DNA from 2 places in the Micromonospora sp. SD19 genome. Region 2 is predicted to be linked to the other one. Evidence: predicted binding sites of a transcription regulator. Region 2 holds the regulator's gene; the other holds the start of a gene.
The links. The regulator HspR, encoded in region 2, represses chaperone genes until heat shock. The targets are predictions, from matches to a motif close to TTGAGTNNNNNNNACTCAA.
Positions count from the first base shown of each region.

Region 1: a site for HspR is predicted at 5,279-5,297, ahead of lon (endopeptidase La). Genes of this name have one in related genera too.

Region 1 covers NZ_JBTLMN010000002.1:719,179-727,592, forward strand. Annotated here, with positions in the region: gene ACX27O_RS10435 (DEAD/DEAH box helicase) at 1-954, shown strand, start outside; gene ACX27O_RS10440 (right-handed parallel beta-helix repeat-containing protein) at 1,049-2,245, opposite strand; gene ACX27O_RS10445 (DoxX family protein) at 2,387-2,785, opposite strand; gene lon (endopeptidase La) at 2,930-5,260, opposite strand; gene ACX27O_RS10455 (manganese catalase) at 5,398-6,267, opposite strand; gene ACX27O_RS10460 (sensor histidine kinase) at 6,351-7,082, opposite strand; gene ACX27O_RS10465 (response regulator) at 7,181-7,789, shown strand; gene ACX27O_RS10470 (histone-like nucleoid-structuring protein Lsr2) at 7,935-8,282, shown strand; gene ACX27O_RS10475 (hypothetical protein) at 8,395-8,414, opposite strand, start outside.
Region 2 covers NZ_JBTLMN010000001.1:305,320-313,733, forward strand. Annotated here, with positions in the region: gene ACX27O_RS01440 (GTPase) at 1-140, opposite strand, end outside; gene ACX27O_RS01445 (ABC transporter) at 137-1,957, opposite strand; gene dnaK (molecular chaperone DnaK) at 2,178-4,037, shown strand; gene grpE (nucleotide exchange factor GrpE) at 4,086-4,844, shown strand; gene dnaJ (molecular chaperone DnaJ) at 4,930-6,111, shown strand; gene ACX27O_RS01465 (heat shock protein transcriptional repressor HspR) at 6,142-6,582, shown strand; gene ACX27O_RS01470 (hypothetical protein) at 6,720-6,914, shown strand; gene ACX27O_RS01475 (hypothetical protein) at 7,171-7,602, opposite strand; gene ACX27O_RS01480 (cation:proton antiporter) at 7,785-8,414, opposite strand, start outside.

The DNA of each region.
Region 1 (8,414 bases), on a different contig from region 2:
TTGGACGTGGAGTCCCCGACCGCGGCGATCGTGTTCTGCCGCAGCCGCGAAGAGGTCGACCGGCTGACCGAGACGATGAACGGCCGGGGTTACCGCTCCGAGGCGCTGCACGGTGGCATGAGCCAGGAGCAGCGCGACCGGGTCATGGGCCGGCTGCGGGCGGGCACCGCCGACCTGCTGGTGGCCACCGACGTGGCGGCCCGGGGGCTGGACGTCGAGCAGCTGACCCACGTCGTCAACTACGACGTGCCGTCGGCCCCCGAGTCGTACGTGCACCGGATCGGTCGGGTGGGTCGGGCCGGCCGCGAGGGCGTGGCGATCACCCTCGCCGAGCCGCGCGAGCACCGGATGCTCAAGACCATCGAGCGGGTCACCGGCCAGCGGATCACCATCGACAAGATCCCCACCGTGGCGGACATGCGGACCCGACGGTTGGAGCTGACCCAGGCGGCCCTGCGCGAGAGCCTGCTGGAGGACGACCTCGACCCGTACCGGGTGATCGTGGAGACGCTGACCGACGAGTTCGACCTGATGGAGGTCGCCCTCGCCGCGGTGAAGCTGGCCCACGAGGTGACGTCGCCGGGTTCCGACGACGAGGAGGAGATCCCGCAGGTTCCGGTGCGCGGCCCGCGCGAGGGTCGTCCGGAGTCCGGCGGCCGGGGCGGCGACCGGCGGGGCGGGGGTCGGCCGCGCTCCGGCGGCGGCAACACCGTCCAGGTCTTCGTCGGTCTGGGCCGACGGGCCGGGGTGCGCCCGCAGGACCTGGTCGGCGCGATCACCGGGGAGACCGGCATCCGTGGCCGCGACATCGGTTCGATCGAGATCGCCGACCGGTTCTCGCTGGTGGAGGTGCCGCAGGGGGTGGCCGACGAGGTGATCTCCGGGTTGCGGCAGAGCACCATCAAGGGCCGCAAGGCCACCGTACGCCGGGACCGCGGCGGCGACGAGCGCTGAGCGCGTCGTCGGCGACCGCCGGGGTACGACGGTCGCCGGCGACGCGCGACGGGAGTGCGAACGGTGGGGCGGTGACCGCGCCGCCCCACCGGCTCTACTCGATGTTGCCGGTGACCACGTTCTTGCCGCCGACCAGCGAGGCACCGCCCGCCGCGTGGTCGAAGGCGCGCATCACGTTGTTGCTGATGATCCAGTTGTCGCTCGTGCCGACGGTGACGATCGGCCGGTCCTGCCGGCGGGTGGTCGTCGAATCGGAGTAGATCTGGTTGCCGATCACCTGGCACAGGCCGGAGTCGCCGCCACGGATCCCGCTCTCACCGTTCTCGTGGATCTCCAGACCCATGATCCGGGTACGCCCGGACGAGAAGACACCGATGCCGTTCGAGGCGTTACGCCACAGGCGGCCACCGATGAACTGGTTGCCCCAAACCTGCCAGAGGTCGACTCCGTTCCCGGTGCCGCCGGTGCCGTTCGACTCGAGGTAGACGTTCTGGAACGTGTTCCGGTGCCCGCTGTTCCGCAGTTCAACGCCGTTGCCGACGCATCCCCAGACGTGCAGGTTGTCGAAGAAGCAGGCACCGTCGTGCAGTCGTAGGCCGGTCGCGCACTCACCGATCCAGACATTGAGGAACTCGTTGTCGTAGGCCCAGGCGTTCACGAAGATGCCGATGCCGACGCAGTCCTCGACGTTGATGTCGGTGATCTTGTTCGCGTGGGCGCTGGTGGCCTCGGCCGTGCCGACGAACTCGATGGCGTGGCTGCCCGAGTTGCTGAAGTGCAGGTGGTGGAAGGTCGACCGAGGGGCACGGATGGTCAGCAGCACCCCCGACGTGCGTTTGCCGTAGAAGTGCACGTTCGAGATCTGGTTGTAGATGCCCGACGAGACCAGGCGACCGGTGTAACCCGGGGCCGGCTGGATGATCGCCGCGCCGATGTTCTCCCCGGTCCAGGTCAGGCTGGTCGGGAAGGTGACCTCCGATCCGAGGCCGAGTCGGCCCACCGGCTGGAAGATCTCCCCACCCTCCTGCGGCAGCAGCTTCAGCGCGACCTCGACCTTCGCCGCCTCGTCACTGCCGTCGAGCAGGCAGCCGACCCGGGGGTCACGCAGGCTGAGCGCGCCCTCCCGTACCGTCGTCGGCTCGGCTCTGGCCGGTGTGGCAAGCGTCGCCACGACCGCAGCGCCGGCTCCGCCGGCGAACAGGGCCCGTCGTCCCAGCCCTCGGCCCGCTGGTTCCGGCCGGTGCGGCACCGTCGGCGGCAGGGCACCGGGCGTGTTGGCGTTCGCTTCCATGCGTCTCCCCGTGATGAACACTGTGCGGAGGCCGACCCTATAGCCGATCAGCGGCCCGCAGGGGGCACGGGTGCGGGCTCCGACGAGCGCGGAGAACGCCGCCGGCGACCGTCCGGGTGGGACGGTCGCCGGCGCTGCGGGTCAGAGGGGGTACGGCCCGAAGCGGCCCCAGGCCACAAGCGCGGCGAGGACGAGCAGCACCACGCACGTCACGATGCCCTGGATCTCCACCGTGCGCCGCTCCGGCACGGTGGCCGTCCGCACCCCGTGCAGGTGCACCACGGTGCCGCCGATCATGATGATGACCAGCCCGAGCGCGGCGAGCGGGGTGAGCACCGTGGCGATGCCGGTGAGGGCGGGCAGCAGCAGCCCGATGGCGGCCAGCAGTTCCAGGGCGCCGATGGCCTTGACCTGGATCGGCGTGGCGGCCTTCGTCCAGCCCATCGTCTCGTGCAGCTTCTCCTTGGGTTGGGTCAGCTTGACCACGCCGATGCCGCCAAAGATGGCAGCGAGCAGGATCTGAACGATCCACAGCACCATGTTCACAGGGGTTTCCTCCGGGGGACCGCCCTACGGCGGAGAGGTAGTTGACGTCTCAAGCACGACAGTACGGTCCTCCGGGACCCGGGCACAGCGACAGGCCCCCGCCGTCTCGTGAGCGGCGGGGGCCTGTCGCTTGGTACGTCAGACCGTGAAGAGCGCCGGACCGTCCAGCGTCTTCACGTCGGCCGGGCGCAGCGCCAGGGCGAGCACGTCGGCCACGTCGGCCAGGGTGTGCACGGTCAGCGCCTCGCGCACCTCGGTCGGCAGGTCGTCCAGGTCCGGTTCGTTGCGCGCCGGGATGATCACTTCGGTGAGACCGGCCCGGTGCGCGGCGAGCAGCTTCTGCTTCACCCCACCGATCGGCAGCACCCGACCGGAGAGCGTCACCTCACCGGTCATCCCGAACTCGGGGCGGACCGGGCGACCGGTGACCAGCGACGCCAGGGCCGTGACCATGGTGATGCCGGCGCTCGGACCGTCCTTGGGCACCGCGCCCGCCGGGAAGTGGACGTGGATCCGGCGTCCCGCGAGGGCGTTCGGGTCGATGCCGAGCCGCCGCCCGTTGGAGCGCAGGTAGGAGAGCGCGATGTGTGCCGACTCCTTCATCACGTCACCGAGCTGGCCGGTCAGGGTCAGCCCCGGCTCGCCCTCCATGCTGGTCGCCTCGATGAAGAGCACGTCACCACCGGCGCCCGTGACGGCCAGGCCGGTGGCCACGCCCGGCACCGCGGTGCGCTCGGCCGACTCCGGGGTGAACTTCGGCCGCCCCAGGTAGCCGGTGAGGTTGTCGGTGTCGACGCGTACCGGCGTGGGGTCGGTCGCCAGGGTCACCGTCACCTTGCGCAGGATCTTGGCCAGGGCCCGTTCGAGCTGCCGCACGCCGGCCTCGCGGGTGTACTCCCCCGCGATCAGCGCGAGAGCCTCGTCGGCGACTGTCACCTCCTCGGCGGTCAACCCGGCCCGCTCCCGCTGCCGGGGCAGCAGGTGGTCGCGGGCGATGGAGACCTTCTCGTCCTCGGTGTACCCGTCCAGCATGACCAGCTCCATCCGGTCCAGCAGCGGGCCGGGGATGGCGTCCACCACGTTGGCGGTGGCCAGGAAGAGCACGTCGGACAGGTCCAGATCGACCTCCAGGTAGTGGTCCCGGAAGGTGTGGTTCTGGGCCGGGTCGAGCACCTCCAGCAGGGCGGCGGCGGGGTCACCGGCGTAGCCGGCGGCCAGCTTGTCGACCTCGTCGAGGAGCACGACCGGGTTCATCGAGCCGGCCTCGCGCAGCGCGCGGACGATCCGGCCGGGCAGCGCCCCCACGTAGGTGCGCCGGTGCCCGCGGATCTCCGCCTCGTCGCGGACGCCGCCGAGCGAGACCCGGACGAAGTTGCGCCCGAGCGCCCGCGCCACGGACTCGCCGAGGCTGGTCTTGCCGACCCCGGGAGGGCCGGCGAGGGCGAGTACCGCGCCGGAGCCACGACCGCCGACCACGCCGAGGTTGCGCTCGGCCCGCCGGTTGCGCACCGCCAGGTACTCCAGGATGCGGTCCTTCACGTCGGACAGACCGGCGTGGTCGGCGTCGAGCACCGCCCGGGCCGCGGCCAGGTCGGTGTTGTCCTCGGTACGGGTGCCCCACGGCATCTCGAGCACGGTGTCCAGCCAGGTACGGATCCAGCCCGCCTCCGGGGAGGCGTCACTGGCCCGCTCCAGCTTGCCGACCTCGCGCATGGCCGCCTCGCGGACCTTCTCCGGCAGCTCGGCGGACTCGACCCGGGACCGGTAGTCGGCGGAGCCGTCCGGCTCGTCCTCGCCCAGTTCCTTGCGGATCGCGGCGAGCTGCTGACGCAGCAGGAACTCGCGCTGGGACTTCTCCAGCCCCTCGCGGACGTCACTGTTGATCTGCTCGGTGACCTCCTGCTCGGCCAGGTAGTCCTTCACCCAGCCGACCAGCAGCTCCAGCCGGACGGTGACGTCCGGCGCGGCGAGCAGCTCGGTCTTCTGCTCCAGCATCAGCCAGGGCGCGTAACCGGCCGAGTCGGCCAGCTCGGAGAGGTCGGTCATCCGCTCCACCGCGTCGATGACCTGCCAGGCGCCCCGCTGCTGGAGCACGGAGGTCACCAGGGCGCGGTACTCGCGGGCGAGTTCACGGGCCCGACCGGCGTAGGCGGGTTCGTCGAGTTCGGTCGCCTCGACCCAGAGGGCGGCGCCGGGGCCGGGCACGCCGGACCCGATCCGGGCCCGGGACAGGCCTCGGATGACGGCGGCGGGCTCACCCTCGGGCAGCCGGCCGACCTTCTCGATGGTGGCGACCACGCCGACCGGCCCGTACTCGCCGTCGATGCGCGGCACGGCCAGCAGCTTGCGGTCGCCGGTCGCCCGCGCCGCGTCGATCGCGGCCTGGGTGGTGGGGTCGAGGGTCACCGGGATGACCATGCCGGGCAGCAGCACGGCGTCGGTCAGGGGAAGTACCGGAAGAGTTGCCATCGAACACCTCGCGTTGAGTTGAGCGTGTCTCACTCAAGTAACAAAGCGTTCCCCTTGTTCCGATCTGTGACCCAGACCACTTCCCCGGCCGGTTCCGTCGGGTCGCCCAGGACCGGTGGGCGACCCGACGGGACACCTCAGGTGAGCTTGCTCTTCACCGTGTTCACCACCGAGCCGGCCACCCCCGGATTGGTGCCGTACAGGCGGGGGTCACCCGGCGGCAGCACCGGTTCCGGCGCGTTCGCCCGCGGGTTGTCGTCGTACCGGAACTCGCCCTTGCCGTCGGGCGAGGGCCCGGACGCCCAACGCCCCTGGGCGGCGTCGGTGCCCGAGGAGAAACCCAGATAGGTGTAGCCGTACTCCTCGGTGAACTCGCCCGAGTCCGGGAAGGCCTCCGGCACCGGCATCTCCTCCAGCCCGTCCTCCTTGAGCTGCTCGATCGCCGCCAGCCACATGTTCTGGTGCATCGTGTCGCGGGCCAGCAGGAAGCGCAGCATCTGCTTGACACCCGGGTCGTCGGTCATGTGGAACAACCGGGCGACCTGGAGCCGACCCTGCGCCTCGGCGGTGACGTTGAGCTGGAAGTCGGCCAGCAGGTTGCCGCTGGCGGTGACGAACGCGCCGCTCCAGGGCACCCCGTTGGAGTCGGCGGGCAGGGCACCACCACCGCCATGGATGAAGTGCGCCGGATTCTCGCCGGCGTAGGTCGCCGCACCACCGGGGTCCTCCGCGATCCCCTCGGTCAGCGACAGCGGCGCATTGTCCAAGAGCCGGGTGATCATCGTGACGATCATCTCGACGTGGCCCATCTCCTCGGTGCCGACATCGAGCAACAGATCCTTGTACTTGCCGGGCAGCCGGCAGTTCCAACCCTGGAAGAGGTACTGGTTGGCGACTGTCATCTCGCCCCACTTGCCGCCCAGCACCTCCTGCAGCCGACGGGCGAAAGCCGCGTCCGGGCCGTCTGGTTTGGCCTCGAACTGCAGATCCTTGACGTGACTGAACATCCGACCTCCTCGGTACCGGAAACAGGTAGCGAGGCCGTTCCCGCTGGGCTGACCCGAGCGGGCCAACCGGTGGCCCGCCCGGGTCATCCCAGCGGGCGGGCCACCGGCAGCAACACCTCCAGCGCCACTCCACGGGGCCGCAGCCGGTGCGCCCGCAGCGCTCCCCCGTCGGTCGCGACGAGCTGCCGCGCGATCCACAGGCCCAGACCGGACATCCCGACGGCCGGCGTCGGACGCCGCAGCGCGACCAGCAGCGCGTCGTCGACCCTGCCCTCGTCGGTGACCAGGATGCTCACGCCGGGACCGCGCACCGTGGCGTAGAGCCCGACCTGCCCGTTGGGCGGCCCGTGCCGCAACGCGTTCTGCACCAGGTTGACCAGCACCTGTCGAGTGCGTCCGGCCGGCACCGGGCAGGAGGCGGCCCGCCGGGTGGCCCGTGCCCGCCGCCGACCGGCCGGCACCAACGCGGCGGCCTCCCGCAGGATGCCCGCCAGCGCGACGACCGGCTCCGGCTGCGCGGCCAGCGCCAGCGCGCCGGTGCCGGCGGTCGCGTCGCGCAGCAGACTCTGCAGGTGTGCGGCCTGGTCGCGGGCCAGCTCGGTGATCGCCCGCCGATCGGCACTGGTCAGCTCGCGACGCTCGTCGGCCAGAGCGCGGGTCAACGAGGTCAGGGTGCTCACCGGCGTCCGGAACTCGTGGCACAACACCCGCAGCAGCAACTCCGAATCAGCCTCCGCCGCTCGCCGCTCGGCGGGTGTCGGCGCGATGGGGCGCAACCCTCGCAGCAGGTCCCGCAAACCGTGCCGTACGCGCATCCACCCGACTCCCCTCGTTCGGTGCGAACCCGCATGATCGGTACCCGCTGGGGAACGGCCCAGACATGCCGGGAAGCTCCACCTTGCGACTCGTTGTCGTGGACGATCACCCCCTTTTCGTCCGCGGCCTGGAGTTGCTGCTCCCGATCACCAGCAGCGGCCGCGCCGAGGTGGTCGCCTCAACCGGCGACGCCGCCGCGGCGGCGGCGCTCGTCGCCGCCTGCCGCCCCGACCTGGCCATCGTCGACCTGCACATGCCCGTGCCCGGCGGGATTCGGGCGGTGGCGGCGATCCGGCGGACCACCCCTCGGGTACGGGTGGTCGCGATGTCCGGCTCCGCCGCCCCCGAATCGGCGGTGGAGGCGTTGCGGGCCGGCGCCGAGGGTTTCCTGCCCAAGACCAGCGAACCGGAGGAACTGCTGCCCCCGCTGCTGGCCATCCTCGACGGCTGGGCGGTGCTGCCGGCCGAACTGCTGCGCACCATGCTGCGGCCCACGCGCTCCCCGTCGGTCGATCTCGACGGGGAGGAACGGCGGCTGCTGCGGGCGATCGCCGCCGGCCGCAGCACCGTCGACATCGCCGAAGAACTGCACGTCTCGGAACGAACGGTGAAACGTATGACCGCTGCGTTGCTGCGGAAGTTGCGGGTGTCGAACCGGGCCGAGGCTGCCGCAGTAGCCGGTCACGCCGGGATCCTCGGGGAATGAAGGCCCGGCGATCGCACCGATTCACGGTTTTGCTCTGTAACGGAATCGCGACGCGCCGAATGAATGGAAGGCATATTGTTGCGGATTACCGGGGTGATAGGTCAGACTTTGGACACATCCCGCCGCACACAGGGAGTAATCGGCAATGGCGAGAAAAGTAATCACGGTCCTGACCGACGACCTCGACGGTGGGAAGGCCGACCGGACGGTGGAGTTCAGTCTCGACGGCGTGGCCTACACGATCGATGTCTCCGACGAGAATGCCGGTGTCCTGCGCAAGGCGCTCGACCCGTACATCAATGCGGGTCGGCGGATCGGGCGCGGTCCGGTGGAGAGCGCCCGTTCAGTCCGACGGCCGGGCCGACCCGCCGGCGCGGGAATGGATCGGGAGCAGAACCGGGCCATCCGGGAATGGGCCGTCAAGAACGGCTACAAGATTTCCGAGCGCGGCCGGATCCCGGTGGAGGTTGTCGAGGCGTACAAGAACCGCTGACGCGACGCGACGACGGGGCCCCGCCAGCACGGCGGGGCCCCGTCGTGTGTCCGGGTCGCCCGTTGCGACGCGACGGCCGGCCACCCGGGGGTGGCCGGCCATCGTTGCTACCTCAGTTGACGTCGATGCGCA
Region 2 (8,414 bases):
ACCAGGTCGCCGTCCGGCAGCAGACCGTCCACGGCGGTCAGGAACCGGCGTACCGCGTCCAGTCGGGCGATCAGCGCGTCGGCGTCGACCCGCTGGTCCCTGCGGAACACCTCGCGTACCCGGCCGGCGATGTTGCTCACCGGGAGCCCTCCTCGTCGCCGGCCGACAGGCCACTGCGGTGCCGGGCCAGCTCGACCCGGCCGGCGGCCCGGCGCAGCCCGTCGCCGGCGTCCGCGGCCGGGCGGGCCTCGGCGGTGCGGCTCAGGAAGCGGTCGGCCTCCGCGTCCAGCAGCGTCCGCACCCGGGCCAGCAGGTCGGTGCGGGCCTTGGCGGCGAGGGTACGCACCGCCTGGTCGCCGAAGATCGCCTGGAGGACGGCCTGCGCGGCGACAGTGGTGCCGGCCCCGGTGGCCAACTCCAGCCCGGTCGGGATGAACGCGGTGGAGGCGAAGACGGCGATCATCACGGCCAGCCCGGTGGCGTTCACCGCGTACGCGGCGGTGCGGGCCACGAACCGCTTGTCACCGCCCTCCACCCGGACCAGCTCCAGCACCCCGCGCTGCCAGTCCCGGACCATCCGTTCGGCGCGTTCGGGCAGGTCGTCGCTCGGGTGGGCGAGCGCCGGGTCGAGCAGCCCGGCGCCGGCCGGATGGGCCTTCCACCCGGTGTACGCGGATTCGGCGGCCTCCGAGGCCACCCCGCGCAGCAACGTCACCAGCTGGGACTCGATGGCGTTGCGCAGCTCGGCGGCGGGTGCCGGGCGACCGGTGACGGCGGCCACGACCCGGTCCCGTAGGCGGCCGATCCGTGCCTCCAGCGTGCGGAACAGCTCGCCGGTGCCGACGAACTCCTGCCAGCGGGCGAGCACCTCGCCGCGCAGCAGCCGGCCGTCCTGAAGCCCCTGCTCGACGGTGCGCTCGGCACCCCGGTACGCGGCCCGGACCCGTTCGTCCAGCCCATCGGCGGCGGCGAGCTGCTCGTCGGCGGCGTCGGCCAGGTCCTCCACTGTGGGATGCAGCGCGGCCAGCGCCCCGTCGAGGGTCTGGCGGACCACCGCGGCCCGCGCGTCAGCGTCGGCGGCCAGCCGGGCGAACCAGTCGGCCAGCGGCGCTGTCACCCCCTCGGGCAGCAGCCCCTGACCGTCGACCCAGGTCTCCGGCAACACGAACAGCGGCGCCCGGTCGAGGTCCTGCTCGGCGAGCATCTCGGTCAGGTGTGCGGCGATCTCGTCGGTGGCCTCAGCGGGCACCCGGTCCAGCACCATGGCGATCACCGCGCCGCGCGCCCGGGCGCTGCGCAGCAGCTCCCACGGCACCGCGTCGGCGTACCGGGCGGCGGTGGTGACGAAGAGCCACAGGTCGGCGGCGGCCAGCAGTTGGGTGGCGAGCGCCCGGTTGGCGTCGACGACCGAGTCGATGTCGGGCGCGTCGAGGAAGGCCAGCCCGGCGGGCAGGGCCGGGGCAGTGACGAGGTGCAGGGCGCGCGGATCGTCGCTCGGCTCGGTGGTGCGGGTCAGCCCGGGCAGGAGGTCACCCTGCCGGAACCACGCCGCGTCGGACGGGTTGCAGACCAGCACCGGGGAGCGGGTGGTCGGCCGGAGCACGCCGGCCGCGCTGACCCGGGCCTTGACCAGGCTGTTGACCAGCGTCGACTTGCCCGCGCCGGTGGAGCCGCCGACCACCACGAGAAGGGGGGCGTCCAACCGGGCGAGCCGGGGCAGCAGGTAGTCGTCGAGCTGGTCGGTGAGGGCGGTCGCGGCGTGCCGGGCGGAGCTGGCAGAGGGCAGCGCGAGGGGATACCGGGTCGCGCCGATCGCCTCCCGGAGGCCCGACAGTGCGCCGGGGAGGCTGTCGTCCCCGGTGGTGGCGGGCGGCTCCTCCGCGGCGTCCGGCGGGTCGGTGCGGGCTGCGACGGCGGGCGCACCGGAACGGGTGGCGGGATCGCCGTGCGTCGTCACCGCTAAAGCGTGCCCGACCGATGCAAGGGAAGACAACCGGACGGTAATAACGGCTGGGTTGCGTCGGGTTGACTCAAGTCGACTTGACGATTGGCCAACGCGTGGCACTATTGAGTCAAGTTCACTCAACTTGTGGTGGGGCCCGCTGCGGGCGGTGCTCGCCAGCAGCCCACGGGCGACGCCCGTCACCTGCACAACCTTACGAAGCGAGGAAGCGAACATGGCACGTGCGGTCGGTATCGACCTCGGCACGACGAACTCCTGCGTCAGCGTTCTCGAGGGCGGTGAACCCACCGTCATCGCCAACGCTGAGGGGTCGCGGACGACTCCGTCGATCGTCGCGTTCGCCCGCAACGGCGAGGTGCTCGTCGGTGAGGTCGCCAAGCGCCAGGCGGTGACCAACCCGGACCGGACGATCCGGTCGGTCAAGCGCGAGGTCGGCACGAACTGGTCCGTCGACATCGACGGCAAGAAGTACACCCCGCAGGAGATCTCCGCCCGGACGCTGATGAAGCTCAAGCGGGACGCCGAGGCGTACCTGGGTGAGCAGATCACCGACGCGGTGATCACCGTTCCGGCCTACTTCAACGACAGCCAGCGGCAGGCCACCAAGGAGGCCGGTGAGATCGCCGGCTTCAACGTGCTGCGGATCGTCAACGAGCCGACCGCGGCCGCCCTGGCGTACGGGCTGGACAAGGGCTCCAAGGAGCAGACCGTCCTGGTCTTCGACCTCGGCGGCGGCACCTTCGACGTGTCGCTGCTGGAGCTGGCCGAGGGCGTCATCGAGGTCAAGTCGACCAGCGGTGACAACCACCTCGGCGGCGACGACTGGGACCAGCGGATCATCGACCACCTGGTCAAGACGTTCCGTGGTGAGCACGGCATCGACCTCGGCCAGGACAAGATGGCCCTCCAGCGGCTCCGTGAGGCCGCCGAGAAGGCCAAGATCGAGCTGTCCGCCGCCACCACCACCAACATCAACCTGCCGTACATCACCGCTGGCGCGGCCGGCCCGCTGCACCTGGACGTGACGCTCAGCCGCGCTGAGTTCCAGCGGATGACGCAGGACCTGCTGGACCGTTGCAAGGGCCCGTTCGAGCAGGCCGTGAAGGACGCCGGGATCAAGATCTCTGACGTCGAGCACGTCATCCTGGTCGGCGGTTCGACCCGGATGCCCGCCGTGACCGACCTGGTCAAGCAGCTCACCGGCCGCGACCCCAACAAGGGCGTCAACCCGGACGAGGTCGTCGCCGTCGGCGCCGCCCTCCAGGCCGGTGTGCTCAAGGGTGAGGTCAAGGACGTCCTGCTGCTCGACGTGACCCCGCTGAGCCTGGGCATCGAGACCAAGGGCGGCATCTTCACCAAGCTGATCGAGCGCAACACCACCATCCCGACCAAGCGCTCCGAGGTCTTCACCACGGCTGACGACAACCAGCCGTCGGTGCTGATCCAGGTGTTCCAGGGCGAGCGGGAGATCGCGGCCTACAACAAGAAGCTCGGCACCTTCGAGCTGACCGGCCTCCCGCCGGCGCCGCGCGGCGTGCCGCAGATCGAGGTCGCCTTCGACATCGACGCCAACGGCATCGTCAACGTGCACGCCAAGGACCTGGGCACCGGCAAGGAACAGAAGATGACGATCACCGGCGGCTCGTCGCTGCCGAAGGACGACATCGAGCGGATGCGCCGGGACGCCGAGGAGCACGCGGAGGAGGACAAGCGCCGCCGCGACGACGCCGAGACCCGCAACGTGGCCGAGGCGCTGCAGTGGCAGACCGAGAAGTTCCTCGCCGAGAGCGGCGATAAGCTGCCCAGCGAGAACCGTGAGCAGCTCAACGAGGCGCTCGGCGAGCTGCGCGGCGCCCTCGGCGGGCAGGATGTCGAGAAGATCAAGTCCGCGCACGAGAAGCTGGCGCAGGTCTCCCAGCAGGCCGGCTCGCTGCTCTACTCGCAGCAGGCCGAGCAGGGTCAGCAGCCGGGTGGCGAGCCCGGCCCGGGTGCGACCGGCGCGACCGGCGCGCAGGCCGGCGGCGCCGACGACGTGGTCGACGCGGAAATCGTGGACGAGGACGGCAAGAAGTGACCGTCGGCCTCCGACACGTGTCCACCGCGAAGGGGATGAGGTAGCCGCATGACGCAGAAGCCACGAGCCGCCGACCCGGGCGAGACCGGGTCGACGCCGGGTGGCTCCGCGCCCACGGAGCAGACCACCGGCGACGGGGAGCGGGTCGTCATCCGTAACAACCGCAAGCTCGTCGACACCGCCGAGCCGGAGGGCGCCGCCGCCGACGCTGAGGCCGGCGTGCCGGCCGAGGGTCTGGTCGAGGACGCCGAGGTCGTGGTCGACGAGATCGAGGTCGAGGTCAACGCCACCGACGGGCCGGAACCGTCCGGCCCGCCGGTGGTGGACGCCCCGGCGCAGCCGGTGGACGGCGGCGGCACGGGCACCTCGCTCGGTGCCGAGCTGGAGGCGCTCCGGGCCGAGCTCGACGAGCGGACCAGGGACCTGCAGCGGGTGTCGGCGGAGTACGCCAACTACCGCAAGCGGGTCGACCGTGACCGCAGCCTCGTGCAGGAGCAGGCGACCGGCTCGGTGCTGGCCGCGCTGCTGCCGATCCTGGACGACCTGGACCGGGCCCGGGAACACGGCGACCTGGTCGGGCCGTTCGGCACGGTGGCGGAACAGCTCACCACCGCGCTGGGCAAGTTCGGCCTGAACGCCTTCGGCGAGCAGGGCGACCCGTTCGACCCGACCCGGCACGAGGCGGTCGCGCACCAGACCTCGGCCGACGTCAGCGAGCCGACCTGCGTGCAGGTCATGCGACGCGGCTACCAGCTCGGTGAGCGGCTGCTGCGCCCCGCGCTGGTAGCGGTCGCGGATCCGGAATAGTGCCAGCCAGTGACCAGGCCGTCCCGCCCACCGCTGCGCGGTGGGCGGGACGGCCGGGCCACCAGGGTCGGAAGGAGGTGGACCGGTGAGTTCGAAGGACTGGATCGAGAAGGACTTCTACGCCGTGCTCGGCGTGGACAAGGCCGCCTCCGCGGATGACATCAAGAAGGCGTACCGCAAGGTGGCGCGGGAGTCGCACCCGGACCACAACCCGGGCGACCCGAAGGCCGAGGAGCGGTTCAAGGCCGCGTCCGAGGCGTACAACGTGCTGTCGGACAGCGGCCGCCGCCGCGAGTACGACGAGATGCGCTCGCTCTTCGGCTCGGGCGCGTTCCGGCGCAACGCCCGGGGTGGTGGCCAGCCGGGTGGCATGCCGTTCGACGTCTCCGACATGTTCGGTGGCGGCGGAGGCGGCGATCGCCGCTTCGGAGGCGCCGGCTTCCAGGACCTGTTCAGCTCGATCTTCAGCGGCGGTCAGGCCGGTGGGCAGGCCGCGCCCCGCGGTCCGGCCCGTGGCCGGGACGTGGAGACCGAGGTGGCGCTGGACTTCGGCGACGCGGTGCGCGGGGTGACGCTGCCCCTGACGCTGCGCGCGCCGGGGGTCTGCGACACCTGCCACGGCAACGGGGCCAAGCCCGGCACCCAGCCGCAGACCTGCCCGGTCTGCCACGGTGCCGGGGTGACCACCCGCAACCAGGGGTCGTTCAGCTTCTCCGAGCCGTGCCGCAACTGCCAGGGCGTCGGCACCGTGGTCGAGGAGAAGTGCCCGGAGTGCCACGGCAGCGGCGGTGTCACCAAGACCCGCACCATGAACGTGCGCTTCCCGGCCGGTGTGGCCGACGGTCAACGCATCCGGCTGGCCGGGCGCGGCGAGCCGGGCGAGCGCGGCGGTCCGGCCGGTGACCTCTTCGTGCACGTCAAGGTTCGGCCGGACGAGTTGTTCGGGCGTACCGGAGACGACCTGACGCTGACCGTTCCGGTGACCTTCGCGGAGGCCGTGCTCGGCACGGACCTGCGGGTGCCCACGCTCGACGGCGCGGTGACCCTGCGGGTTCCGCCGGGGACGCCGAGCGGGCGGGTGCTGCGGGCCCGGGGCAAGGGTGTGGTCCGCCGTGATGGGCAGGCTGGTGACCTGCTGGTGACGTTGGACGTGGTGGTGCCGGCCCGGTTGTCCGACGAGGCGCGCACGGCGCTGGAGTCGTTCGCCGAGCAGACTCCGCCGGCGGCCCGGGAACATCTCGACGCACGGGTGCGTCGAGTCAGTTAGTCCGGTGGAGGGGACGCGGAGGTGAGCGGGATGTCGGGCGAGTTCCTCGGTTCGGGCGACCCTGCCTACGAGGCCAAGGTGCTGATGATCTCGGTGGCGGCGCGGATGGCGGGGATGCACCCGCAGACGCTGCGCCAGTACGACCGACTCGGGCTGGTGCAGCCCGGTCGAGCGGCCGGTGGCGGGCGTCGTTACAGCGTCCGCGACGTGGTGCTGCTGCGCGAGGTGCAGCGACTCAGCCAGGACGACGGGATCAACCTGGCCGGCGTCAAGCGGATCATCGGGCTGGAGCGGCTGCTGGAGCAGGCGCAGCAGCGGGTGGCCCGGCTGGAGGCGGAGCTGGACGCCGCGTACCGCCGGGTGGCCGAACTGGAGTCGCTGGCCCGCTTCCCGGGCCGGGATCTGGTGCCGACCAACCGCACCTCCACCGCCCTGGTGGTGTGGCGCCCTCGCCGCACGCCCGATCGCTGACCTGCCGCTCACCCGGAGCTGTCTGCCCGGCCCGGACCGCGCTGGATTTCCCGGCGCGGTCCGGGCCGCTTCGGTTAGCCTGTCGATAAGGGTTCAATCGGCTTAAATCGGACCCACCGGCATGGCGAGGGGGAGCGATGGCGGAGCCGGCGAAGAAGATGGCCCAGCAGACGGAGGACCGGTTGGAGAAACTGGCCGAGACCGTCCGCGAGAAGTTCGACAAGGTCACCGAGGGGACCTACCGGGACCGGATCATCGCGGGCCGGTTCGCCGAAGACGGCGAGCGCGGCGGCGAACCGGGCCGAGCCGAGACGGAACGCAAGCAGGACTGACCGGCGACCGACGTGCGGGCCGGGACCCACGGGGGGTCCCGGCCCGTTCGCCGGTTGGGTGCGGGCCGGGACGCGGGGGCGCAGCGGGGGGGGGGTCCTATACCGAGCCTTTGGAGCTGAATCGTTTACGACATCACGCTGTGGTCCGCACCTGTCACGTCAGGGACCCCAACCGGTGAATCGTTTGCGACATCAGCTCCACAGCGGCGCAGGAACCAACACCCCGCTGCGCAGACCGCTGGCGATCAGCCCGCTCTCAACCGAGGCGGCGGTTTTCGCGGACCAGGCCGCCCTCGCACCAGTCCCGGTAGACGAAGAGATCCGGTCGGGCCAACAGCACCCGGCCGTTGTGCGCCCAGATCTTCATCAGCTCGTCGCCGTCCCGCTCGGCCTGTTCGACGAGCTTGCGGAAGCGGCGCTTCGGGTGGGCGCGGAAATTCGTCCGGATGCCGTCGGCCGCGTAGATGTACAGGCAGTGCAGCGCGAAACGCCGGGCCGGGCAGGTCGGATCCATCGCTAACTCGAAGAGCGTCAACACCAGTCGGTCGCCGGAGACCAGCAGGTCCCAGTCGGGTGGCATCGAGGCCAACGGCACCGAATCGGGCTTGTACGCCCAAGCTCGCAACTCCGCCGGAGTCGGATCGACGGGGTTGGCGAAGCCGTGGAACGTCGATTCCTGCACGCTCACCGGCCAACCTTCCGCTCTCGCCCGCGTTTTGGCAACGCTGCCTGCGGACCCTGGCTGCTGCGGCGAAACGGTAACCCGCCCACGCTTTGCTGCGGTAGCCCCCATGAGGAGCAATTCCGCAACCGTTGGCGGGAGGGGCATTACGCCCCTCCCGGTGGCCGTCCCGCGGGTTCAGGTGGTGCTCAGTGCAGTGGGTCGGGGACCGGTGTCGACTCCCGCCGCTGGGCCGCCGCCCGAGTGCGCAACCACCGCTTGAACCACGGGAAGTCAGGCAGTCGGGCCAGAATCGGTCCGGTCACCACGGTGATCAGGACGTACGTCGCGGCCAGCGCCGCCAACCGTGGCTCGACGCTCCCGGCAGCCACCGCGAGCCCGGCGATGACGATGGAGAACTCGCCTCGGGGTACGAGTGCCAGGCCGGTCCGCCATCGACCGGGTTCCGCGATGCCGACACGGCGGGCGGCGAGGTAACCGGTGAGCGTCTTCGTCCCCATGGTGACCACGGCCAGGGCGAGTGCCGGCAGCAGGACCGGCGGGATGTCCTGCGGGTCGGTGGTCAGGCCGAAGAAGACGAAGAACACCGCGGCGAACAGGTCCCGCAGGGGTGAGAGCAGCTCGGTGGCGTGGTGCGCCACCGGGCCGGAGAGGGCGATGCCGACCAGGAACGCACCGACCGCCGCCGACACCTGGAGCGACGCGGCGATGCCGGCGATCAGCAGGGTCAGACCGAGTACGCCCAGAAGCAGCGCCTCCGGGTCCTTCGCCGACAGGGCGGCGGAGATGAGGTGGCCGTAGCGGATGGCGAGGACCAG